One region of the Dactylosporangium sp. CA-092794 genome, then DNA from elsewhere that is predicted to be linked to it. Evidence: riboswitches for the same ligand, from Rfam matches in the RefSeq annotation. Region 1 holds a riboswitch; the other holds the start of a gene.
What was found. Region 1 has a riboswitch for S-adenosylmethionine ahead of ACQPXD_RS34615 (thioredoxin family protein). Riboswitches for the same ligand answer to the same signal wherever they lie in the genome.

Region 1 (4,300 bases):
GACCGCCTCGATGATCTGTGGTTGCGCGCCGAGCGGAATCTCGTGTCCCATGCCGGCGATCACGACCAACTTCGCGCCGGGTATGGCGGCCGCGGTCGCCTTCCCGCAACTCGGTGTCATGACCGGATCGCTGTCTCCGTGGATGACGACCGTGGGCAACCGCAGCTGCCGAAGTGCTTCCGTCCGGTCGCCGGTCGCAGCGATGGCGGCACGGTGGCGCTGTTTGCCCGCCGGGTAGTTGGCCCGGTCGAAGGCCGCGGCGGCGCGGCGGCGCACCCGCGGCTCGTCGAAGGAGAAGCCTCCGCCCGCCAGGAGACGAGCGCGGGCGACGGCGCTGCGCACGGCGTCATCGCGTGTCTCCGGCTCGGTGGCGGTCACCGCGCCGAGCGCCCGGGGATCGGCCGCGTTGACGCCGGGCGCGCCGGTCGTGGACATGATGGAGCATAAGGAGAGCACCTGGTCGGGATATCGGATCGCCATCGCCTGCGCGATCATGCCGCCCATGGACGCGCCGACGACGTGTGCACGCGCGATGCCGAGCGTGGCGAGCAGGCCAATCCCGTCCGCGGCCATGTCATAAAGCGTGTAGGCCCCGTCTTCGGTGCCCGAGGTTCCCGGCTCGCACCTCGTCGAGAGGCCGGTGTCGCGGTTGTCGTATCGGATGACGTAGAACCCCTGGTCTGCGAACGCCTGACAGAACTCCGGTTCCCATGCCGTGAGCTGAACCCCGAGGCCCATGATGAGCAGCATCGCGGGACGGGCGGGGTCGCCAAAGGTCTCGTAGCAGATCTCGATGCCGTTGGCCCTCGCCACGCCCGTACGCGTCATGCGGGTGAGTCTACTCTGAACTCCGTTTGATTCTACTACGGTTTGAAAGTTTTCTGGACCGGCCCTGACGGCCGGCGGCCGCGATGCCGGCCCAGATCATGTCGAACTGGAGATCCGCGATCTCGTCGGGCGACCGCTCATCGGCCCAGTCGTGCCAGCGGGCGACGGTGTTGCACATCCCCAGGATCGACAGCACCGCGATGGAGGGGTCGACCGTGTCGCGCACATCGCCGGACTCGATGCCCTCGGTAAGGATGTTTTGCCAGCTCCCGCGAAACCTGGCAATCAGTTGCCGATCGTGCTCCACCTCCTCCTTGGTCTCCTTGGTCGCTGCGGGACTGCTGAACCATTGCGGGAATTCGGGCAGGTGGGGGTCGACGTAGTGCAGCTGCGCCTCGATCGCCTGGCGCAGCTTCACCGGAGGCTGGTCGGAACTCTGTGAGATCCCCTCGATACGCTCCGTGATGTCGTTGAAGCGATGTCTGAGCACCAACCGCAGCAACCCGGCTTTGCTGCCGATGTGGTAGTACAGGCTTCCCTGCAAGACGCCAAGCTCGGCTCCGATGTCTTCGATGCGGGCCGCTTCGTAGCCCTTTTCGGTGAACACCTTGGCAGCAGCCTCGATGAGTTGTTGCTTGCTGCGGATCTTGGTCATCGGTCACCATTTCTCGCGTCGCCTACCTCGTTGGCGGCGCTGATGATAGCGGGGCGGGACGCTTGCAACGTGTGTCCAGCCTAGATGACCGCTTCCGACGGGCAGTTGGACTGTGGACGACGCCAGGCTCCGACTCGACCTCGAACACCCCGCGGCCGGCATCCGGCCGGCCTCGCCGGGGCCGGGGTGTCATGCCTCGGAGGTCGTCCCTTTCGGGTCTTTCAGGGCGATCACATACTTGCCTCGCACGCCGCCCGCCTCCAGGCGGGCGTGGGCCTCTGCGGTCTGTTCCATGCGGAAGACGGAATCGACCACCGGGCGGATCGCGCCCGAGTCGACGAAGCTGGTCAGTGTGGCGATGATCTCGGCCGACGGGTTGTTGCTGAACGACTTGACCCGCTTGGGTGCTGTGGCGCTCGCCCAGACTGTGTAAGCGGCCGACGCGATGATCCGGTTCGGGTCCATGGCCAGCAGGACCATGCGTCCGCGCCGGGTGAGCAGGGACCGGTAGGCGCCCAGGTCGGTGCCGACGATGTCGACGACGACGTCGAACTTGCCCAGATCGCCGGGAGCGATGGCGCGGTAGTCGAAGGCGGCGTCGGCGCCCAGTTCGCGGATCCACGCGAGGTTGCGGGCGCTGACGAGCGCCGTGACGTGGGCGCCGAGGGCTTTGCCGAGTTGTACGACGATGCTGCCGACACCACCGGCGGCACCGCGGACGAGCAGCCGTTCGCCGGCGCGCAGCGCCGCCTTGTCCACCAGGGCGGTGACCGCGGTGGTGCCCGACGACGGCAGGGCCGCGGCGTGGATGAGGTCGACGTCGCGCGGGGCGGCGGCGAGTTTGCCGGCGGGGACGGCGATGCGATCGGCGAGGCTACCGAACGTGCGGTACGGCATGAGGCCGTACACCGCGTCGCCCGCACGCAGGCCGTCTGCACCGCCGGACGCGACGCGCCCGGCGAAATCGTTGCCCACGCCCTGCGGGAAGCGGTAGGGCAGGACGCGCCGCAGCGCGCCGGAACGGAACATGGTTTCCCCACCACCCACACCCACCGCGTGGACGTCGACGAGCACTTCACCCTCGCCCGCCGTCGGCGCGGGCACCTCTCTGACGTGCAGCACTTCTGGGGGACCGAACCGGTCGAACTGAACTGCGCGCATTGGCCCGTGCATCCTCTCTCCGGCTAAATGGGGGAAGCCACCGGTTATCGTGCACACGATATGGGGTGCCACCCCGGTTGTCCAGTGGCGGGACGGCCCGCCCGGGGCGCGCCGGAGCCGGGGCGGCGCGGGTGCGCTGCGCCTAGCCGTCCATTGTGGAACTAACGCCAGCGGGCTGAGGTTGGCCAACCTTGCGTCTGCGGCTTCGGGAACGCCGTGCCGGGCCGGCCGGGGCCGCTGGACCTGTGATCCGCACGACTGTTGTTAATCCTATGGGCTTGATAGACATTTGCCCGGCGGGCCCCTATCGTTGCGGCTGTCGGTCCTTGCGGCCGACTCGGACAGGCCGTGTTGCGAGCGCCAGCGTTCAGCCCCGGCTTGTTGGCCGGGCCCCGGGCGATGACACGACCACACAACGACCGGCGGTAAGCGCGCGGCCCTGACCTTGGGCCTCGGCCGAGGGAGTACAAAGACCAACCACAGCGCATCCGTCACGGTCCGTCCGCCGATCCTCCGGCGTCCGGCGGACCGTGGCCTGCATCGGCTGCATGCCGCATTCGCCGACCCGCTGCGGGAGTAGCCGCTCCGGCTTCTCCGCACTCGACGCATCCGGGCGATCGCACCGCACACTAACGGACCCGAAGGGACCGCAAAATGTCCATTTCACCAGGCCGGCGCGCCCGAGCCTTCACGCAAGCCATCACCTTCGATCAATTTGTCGCCAGGTCCAGCACGTTCACCGCCACGTTCCGGGAGAACTACGCGGCGACCGAGCTCGACGACCGCGACCGCGTCGTGCTGGACCGAATCGACGAGCCGATCGACGTGCTGGCGATCGTCGAGGACTGGTGCCCCGACGTCGCGGCCAACCTGCCGATCCTGGCCCGGATCGCGGACGAGACCGGCAAAATCCGGCTGCATGTGCTTGTCCGCGACGACACCACCCGCGACGTCGCGGACGCCTACCCGTTCGAGGGACGCAGCCACATACCCACCTACGTGTTCAGCACCGGGGAGGAAAAGGAGCTGGGCGTCATCGTCGAGCGGACGCCGGTGATCCGGGAGCGATGCGAGGAATACCTGACGTCGTTCTTCGAGGCGCATCCGGAGCTGGATCGGGCGACCTTTCCGGTCGGCATGACCGACGAGGTGAAGGCCGAACTGGTCGAGCTGCGCCTGCGCCGCGACCTTCTCGAGCTCGAACGATCCAGCTTGGTCGAGGCACTCGGTGTGCTCTGCACCATCCGAACCTTTGAACCGGCCGGCCCGGCGACCACCCCCTGACGTCCCTGGACACTCGCAAGGAGTGACACCCCTCATGCCCACCCCCCGCACTTCATCACGCCGCGGTACCGCCGCAGCCCTGGCCCTGGCCGTCCCGATGCTGGCGACGCTGTCGGCCTGCACCGCAACGGCCGCCGGCGGATCGTCCGATGCCGGGACGCCCGTCAGCGGCGGTACCCTCACTTTCGCGGTCAACGGCGACGGTTCCTGCCTCGACCCGCACCAGAGCCCAGCCGACGTGGACGGGCTGTTCGCCCGGCCGATCCTGGACTCGCTGGTGTCGCTGAGCGCCGACGGCACGATCCATCCGTGGCTGGCCACCGACTGGTCGGTCTCCGCCGACCAGTTGACGTACTCGTTCACCCTGCGCGG
Region 2 (4,300 bases), 5.4 Mb from region 1:
ATGTGCAGCGTCTGGCCCTTGCCGGCGGGCTTCTCCCAGTCGGCCGTGGCGGGAGTGCGGGTCATCTCCCGGTAGGCGTAGGCGACCGCCTCCAGCGCGCGGTCGAACGCGTGCGCCGCGCCGGCCTGGAAGGCCATGACGAAGGCCTGGCCGGTGGTCGCGTGCACGGCGTTGGCCAGCTCGAACGCGGCCTGGTGCAGCCGGGCGAGGATCTCGGCGCACACGCCAGCGCGGGTCTGCGGGCCGGCCGCGCGCCAGGCCGGCATGCCCGCGGCCAGCGCCGGGAACGCCTGGTCAGGGTCGAGGTGCGGGTACCGCACGTCGAGCGCGACGCCGAACGGTGAGCGCTCGGTCGACACCCAGTCGGTGATGCCGGGCTGGTCCGCGAGCGGGAAGTCGGCGCCCAGGTAGGCGCGGAACGCGGCCTCGCCCTCGGCGGCGGCGTGCTCGCCGTAGACCCGCGGGCTGGGCGACTCCGGGTAGTTGGACCAGTACGCACGCTCGGCGATCGCGGTCAGCGCCCGCTCCAGCGTGTCGGCGTGGCTGGCGAACATAGGGTGCGAGTTCTCCATGGGCGCCATCCTGCCACCGGCACGCCGGGTGCGGTTTTAGATCGCGCCCTGCCAGTTGGCCCAGAGCTCGGCCAGGCGGAAGCCCATGGCCTCGTTGATCGCGATCATGTGGGAGTTCTCGACGGCGTTGAAGGTGTGGATCGTGGCCACCGGCTCGTGGGCGAGCAGGAACCGCAGGTTGTCGACCTTCACCCGCAGGCCCAGGCGGTGGCCGCGGTGCGCCGGGTGGACCAGCGTGATGAGCTGCCAGGCGTGCTCGCGCACGGTCCGCCGGACGCGGATCGCGCTCCAGGCCACGACCCGGCCGGTCGCCTCGTGAATCACCACGCTCTGGTACCGCCGGGAGTCATACACCACATATGCCTCGTGCTGGGCGCGCAGGAGCTCGACGTCGATGTTCTGCGGCTCGTAGTCCAGCTCGCCCATGGGCGCCTCGGCGAGGAACGAGCTGTCGAGCCCGGCCAGGTCGGCGATCAGGCGCTCGGGCGGCATGCCGATCCACTGCTCGGCGGTGTAGCCGGGCGACTTGGCCAGGCTTTCGTCGTACAACCGCTGGATCGACGGCTCGTCGAGGTCGGCGATGCGCAGCTTCCGGCGGGCGTCGGTGAGCCCGTTCTGCAGGCCCATGGCGGCGGCGAACCCGCTGGGCGCCGGGGCGAGCGGGCTGAAGCTGAGCGCCGAGGTGCGGCCCCGGTCGCGGGCGAGGCCGGCGGCGTGGGCATAGAGAGCCCGGCCGATGCCCCGGCCGCGCAGGCCGACGGGGACGGAGACCTCGATGTGGGCCTTGTCAAGGTTGTCGCGGGTCGGCAATTCGAGGGCGACCGTGCCGACCGGCTCGCCGTCGCGGTGGGCGAGGAAGACCTGCCGATCGGCGCCCGGGCGCGGGTGCACCAGCTGCATGCCGAAGGCGTAGCGGCACTCGGGCGGGAGGTCCGGGGCATCGCTGCGGATCGCTTCGTCGGCGATCCGGTGCGCCGCGTCGACCGCCGCCGGGTCATCGACGGGCAGCTCGACGATCTCAAGGGTTTGCAGGGCCATGCGCCTCAGCGTGGCGGCCGGAAGACTTCCCGGCAAACCATTAAAATGCCGGAGAATTGGTCGAGAGGACGCTCGCCAACACCTCCGGTGTTGTGGTCGCGGGCTCCCACCGAGAAAATCGGCTCAAGCCTCGCGGCGACACGTCCTCCCGCACCGAGCATCCTGGCGCTCGGGTCTTAAGGCGTCAAGTCCTCAAACGGACGCTCGGCGCGCCACCAATTACGCACCGTATAGATCACATCCGCCGATCGGACGACCCGCCCCTCATCCGAGCGAGAAAGCGCTCTCAGATTGTGAACCCACCGTAACGGTGGGAGCCGAAAAAATCATCCGAGCAGGCCGGCCTCCCGGGCCGACTTCAGCGACGGCTTCACCCGATGGGTGGGGCCCACCAGCTCCGCCACCGCATCGAGGGTCTTGAGCCCGTCGCCGGTGTTGAACACCACCGTCTCCGCGCTCGGGTCGAGCCGGCCGGACTCGACGAGCTTCTTGAGCACCGCCGCGGTCACCCCGCCGGCCGTCTCGGCGAACACGCCGGTGGTGCGGGCCAGCAGCTGGATGCCGGCGCGGATCTCGTCGTCGTCGGCGTACTCCATCCAGCCACCGGAGCGGCGCACCGACTCGAGCGCGTAGAGCCCGGCCGCCGGGTCGCCGATGTTGAGCGACTTGGCGATGCCGGTCGGCTTGACCGGGATGATCTCGTCGGCGCCGTCGTGCAGGGCCTTGGCGATCGGGTTGCAGCCGGCCGACTGCGCGCCGAAGACCTTCCAGGGCGTGTTGGGCACCAGGCCGATCTCGACCAGCTCGGCGAACGCCTTGTCGATCTTCGTCAGCAGCTCGCCGCTGGCCATCGGGATGACCACCTGCGCCGGGAGCCGCCAGCCGAGCTGCTCGGCCACCTCGTAGCCGAGCGTCTTGGAGCCCTCGGCGTAGAACGGCCGGACGTTGACGTTGACGAACGCGGTGTGCTCGAACTCGTCGGTCTCGGTGAGCTCCGAGCAGAGCCGGTTGACCTCGTCGTAGGAGCCCTCGATGGCGACGACCTCGCCGCCGTACACCGCGGTCATGACGATCTTGCCGGGCTCCAGGTCGGCCGGGATGAACACGGTCGAGGGGACGCCCGCCCGGGCCGCGTGCGCGGCGACGGAGTTGGCGAGGTTGCCGGTGGAGGCGCAGGAATACCGCGTGAAGCCCAGCGCCTTGGCCGCGGTCAGCGCGACCGACACGACCCGGTCCTTGAACGAGTGGGTCGGGTTGGCCGAGTCGTCCTTCACCCACAGCGGTGCGGTGAAGCCCAGCTCCGCGGCCAGCCCGTCGGCCTTGACCAGCGGCGTGAGGCCGGGGTCGAGCGTGACCCGGGACTCCGGGTCGACGCCGACCGGCAGCAGCGGCGCATACCGCCAGATGTTCTTGGGGCCGGCCTCGATCTGCTCCCGGGTCACCTTGGCCAGCGCCGCCGGGTCGTAGCCCACCTCGAGGGGGCCGAAACACTCGTAACAGGCGTGCTGCGCGGCGAGCGGGAACGTCGCTCCACAGCCGCGGCAGACCAGGTTGCGGGCCGGGGAGTCGGTGAAGACGCTGAGCGTCGAGGTCATGACGGGAGGCCTTTCCTCTCATCTTTCCCAAGCGCACGGGCGCGCGCCGGGACGGATTTGGCACCTACCGCGGAGAGCCTCAACATCGAGCCACCGCAGGGGTTGCCGGGGCTTCATCGGGCCGTATCCCTCTGCCCCTCTGGATGAGGTATTCAGTTATAAGCCGAGTGTAAGGGGCGCCACCGGCCTCTGGGTATGAGTCATCTCACGAGGTGGACAGGGCTAGCGTTTCATTCATGCACCCGATCGCGGCCGAGTGGTTCTCCCGGCACACCTCGAGCTGGCGCGACTGGCCGGCGGAGGAAGTCCTGGCCGCGAAGGGTGAGACCCGAGTGAGCGTGGTCCTGCCCGCGCTGGACGAGGAGCCGACGGTCGGCGAGATCGTAACCGGCGTGCGCATGCTCGGCCCGATCGTCGACGAGCTGGTGGTGGTCGACTCGGGCTCGGTGGACCGCACCGCCGAGGTGGCCGCGGCGGCCGGCGCGACCGTCCACCACCGCGACAACATCCTGCCGGCGACCGGCTCCCGGCCGGGCAAGGGCGAGGTGCTGTGGAAGGCGCTCGCCGTCACCAAGGGCGACATTTTGGTGTACGTCGACGCCGACCTCACCGACTTCCGCCCCCACTTCGTGACGGGCCTGCTGGGCCCGCTGCTGGCCGACCCGGCGACGCTGATGGTGAAGGCCTTCTACGACCGCCCGCTGCTGGACGTCTCCGCGGCCGGCGGCGGCCGGGTCACGGAGCTGGCCGCCCGGCCCCTGCTCAACGCGCACTTCCCGGAGCTGGCCGGGGTGGTGCAGCCGCTGGCCGGGGAGTATGCGGCCCGCCGGAGCCTGCTGGAGTCGCTGCCGTTCGCGGCCGGCTACGGCGTGGAGACGGGCCTGCTCATCGACACCTACGCCCGCCACGGGCTGGACGCGGTGGCCCAGGTCGACCTGGGCCAGCGCACCCACGGCCATCAGGACACGGCCGCCCTGGGCCGGATGGCCGCGACGATCGTGCACACGATCAACGCCCGGGTCGCCCCGAGCCACCCGCTCTGGCCGACCTTGACGCAGTTCGAGCGGCATGATTCCGCCGTGGTACCGCGGGTGA

Region 2: another riboswitch for S-adenosylmethionine. It lies ahead of thrC (threonine synthase); the one in region 1 lies ahead of ACQPXD_RS34615 (thioredoxin family protein).

What each region holds. Positions count from the first base shown of each region.
Region 1 is NZ_CP192044.1:8,098,319-8,102,618, reverse strand. Features, by position in the region: gene ACQPXD_RS34630 (alpha/beta fold hydrolase) at 1-828, opposite strand, end outside; gene ACQPXD_RS34625 (TetR/AcrR family transcriptional regulator) at 839-1,483, opposite strand; gene ACQPXD_RS34620 (NAD(P)-dependent alcohol dehydrogenase) at 1,673-2,587, opposite strand; SAM riboswitch class IV at 2,994-3,082, shown strand; gene ACQPXD_RS34615 (thioredoxin family protein) at 3,299-3,928, shown strand; gene ACQPXD_RS34610 (ABC transporter substrate-binding protein) at 3,963-4,300, shown strand, end outside.
Region 2 is NZ_CP192044.1:535,172-539,471, reverse strand. Features, by position in the region: gene paaN (phenylacetic acid degradation protein PaaN) at 1-572, opposite strand, end outside; gene ACQPXD_RS02285 (GNAT family N-acetyltransferase) at 609-1,610, opposite strand; gene thrC (threonine synthase) at 1,937-3,205, opposite strand; SAM riboswitch class I at 3,221-3,355, opposite strand; gene ACQPXD_RS02275 (glucosyl-3-phosphoglycerate synthase) at 3,514-4,300, shown strand, end outside.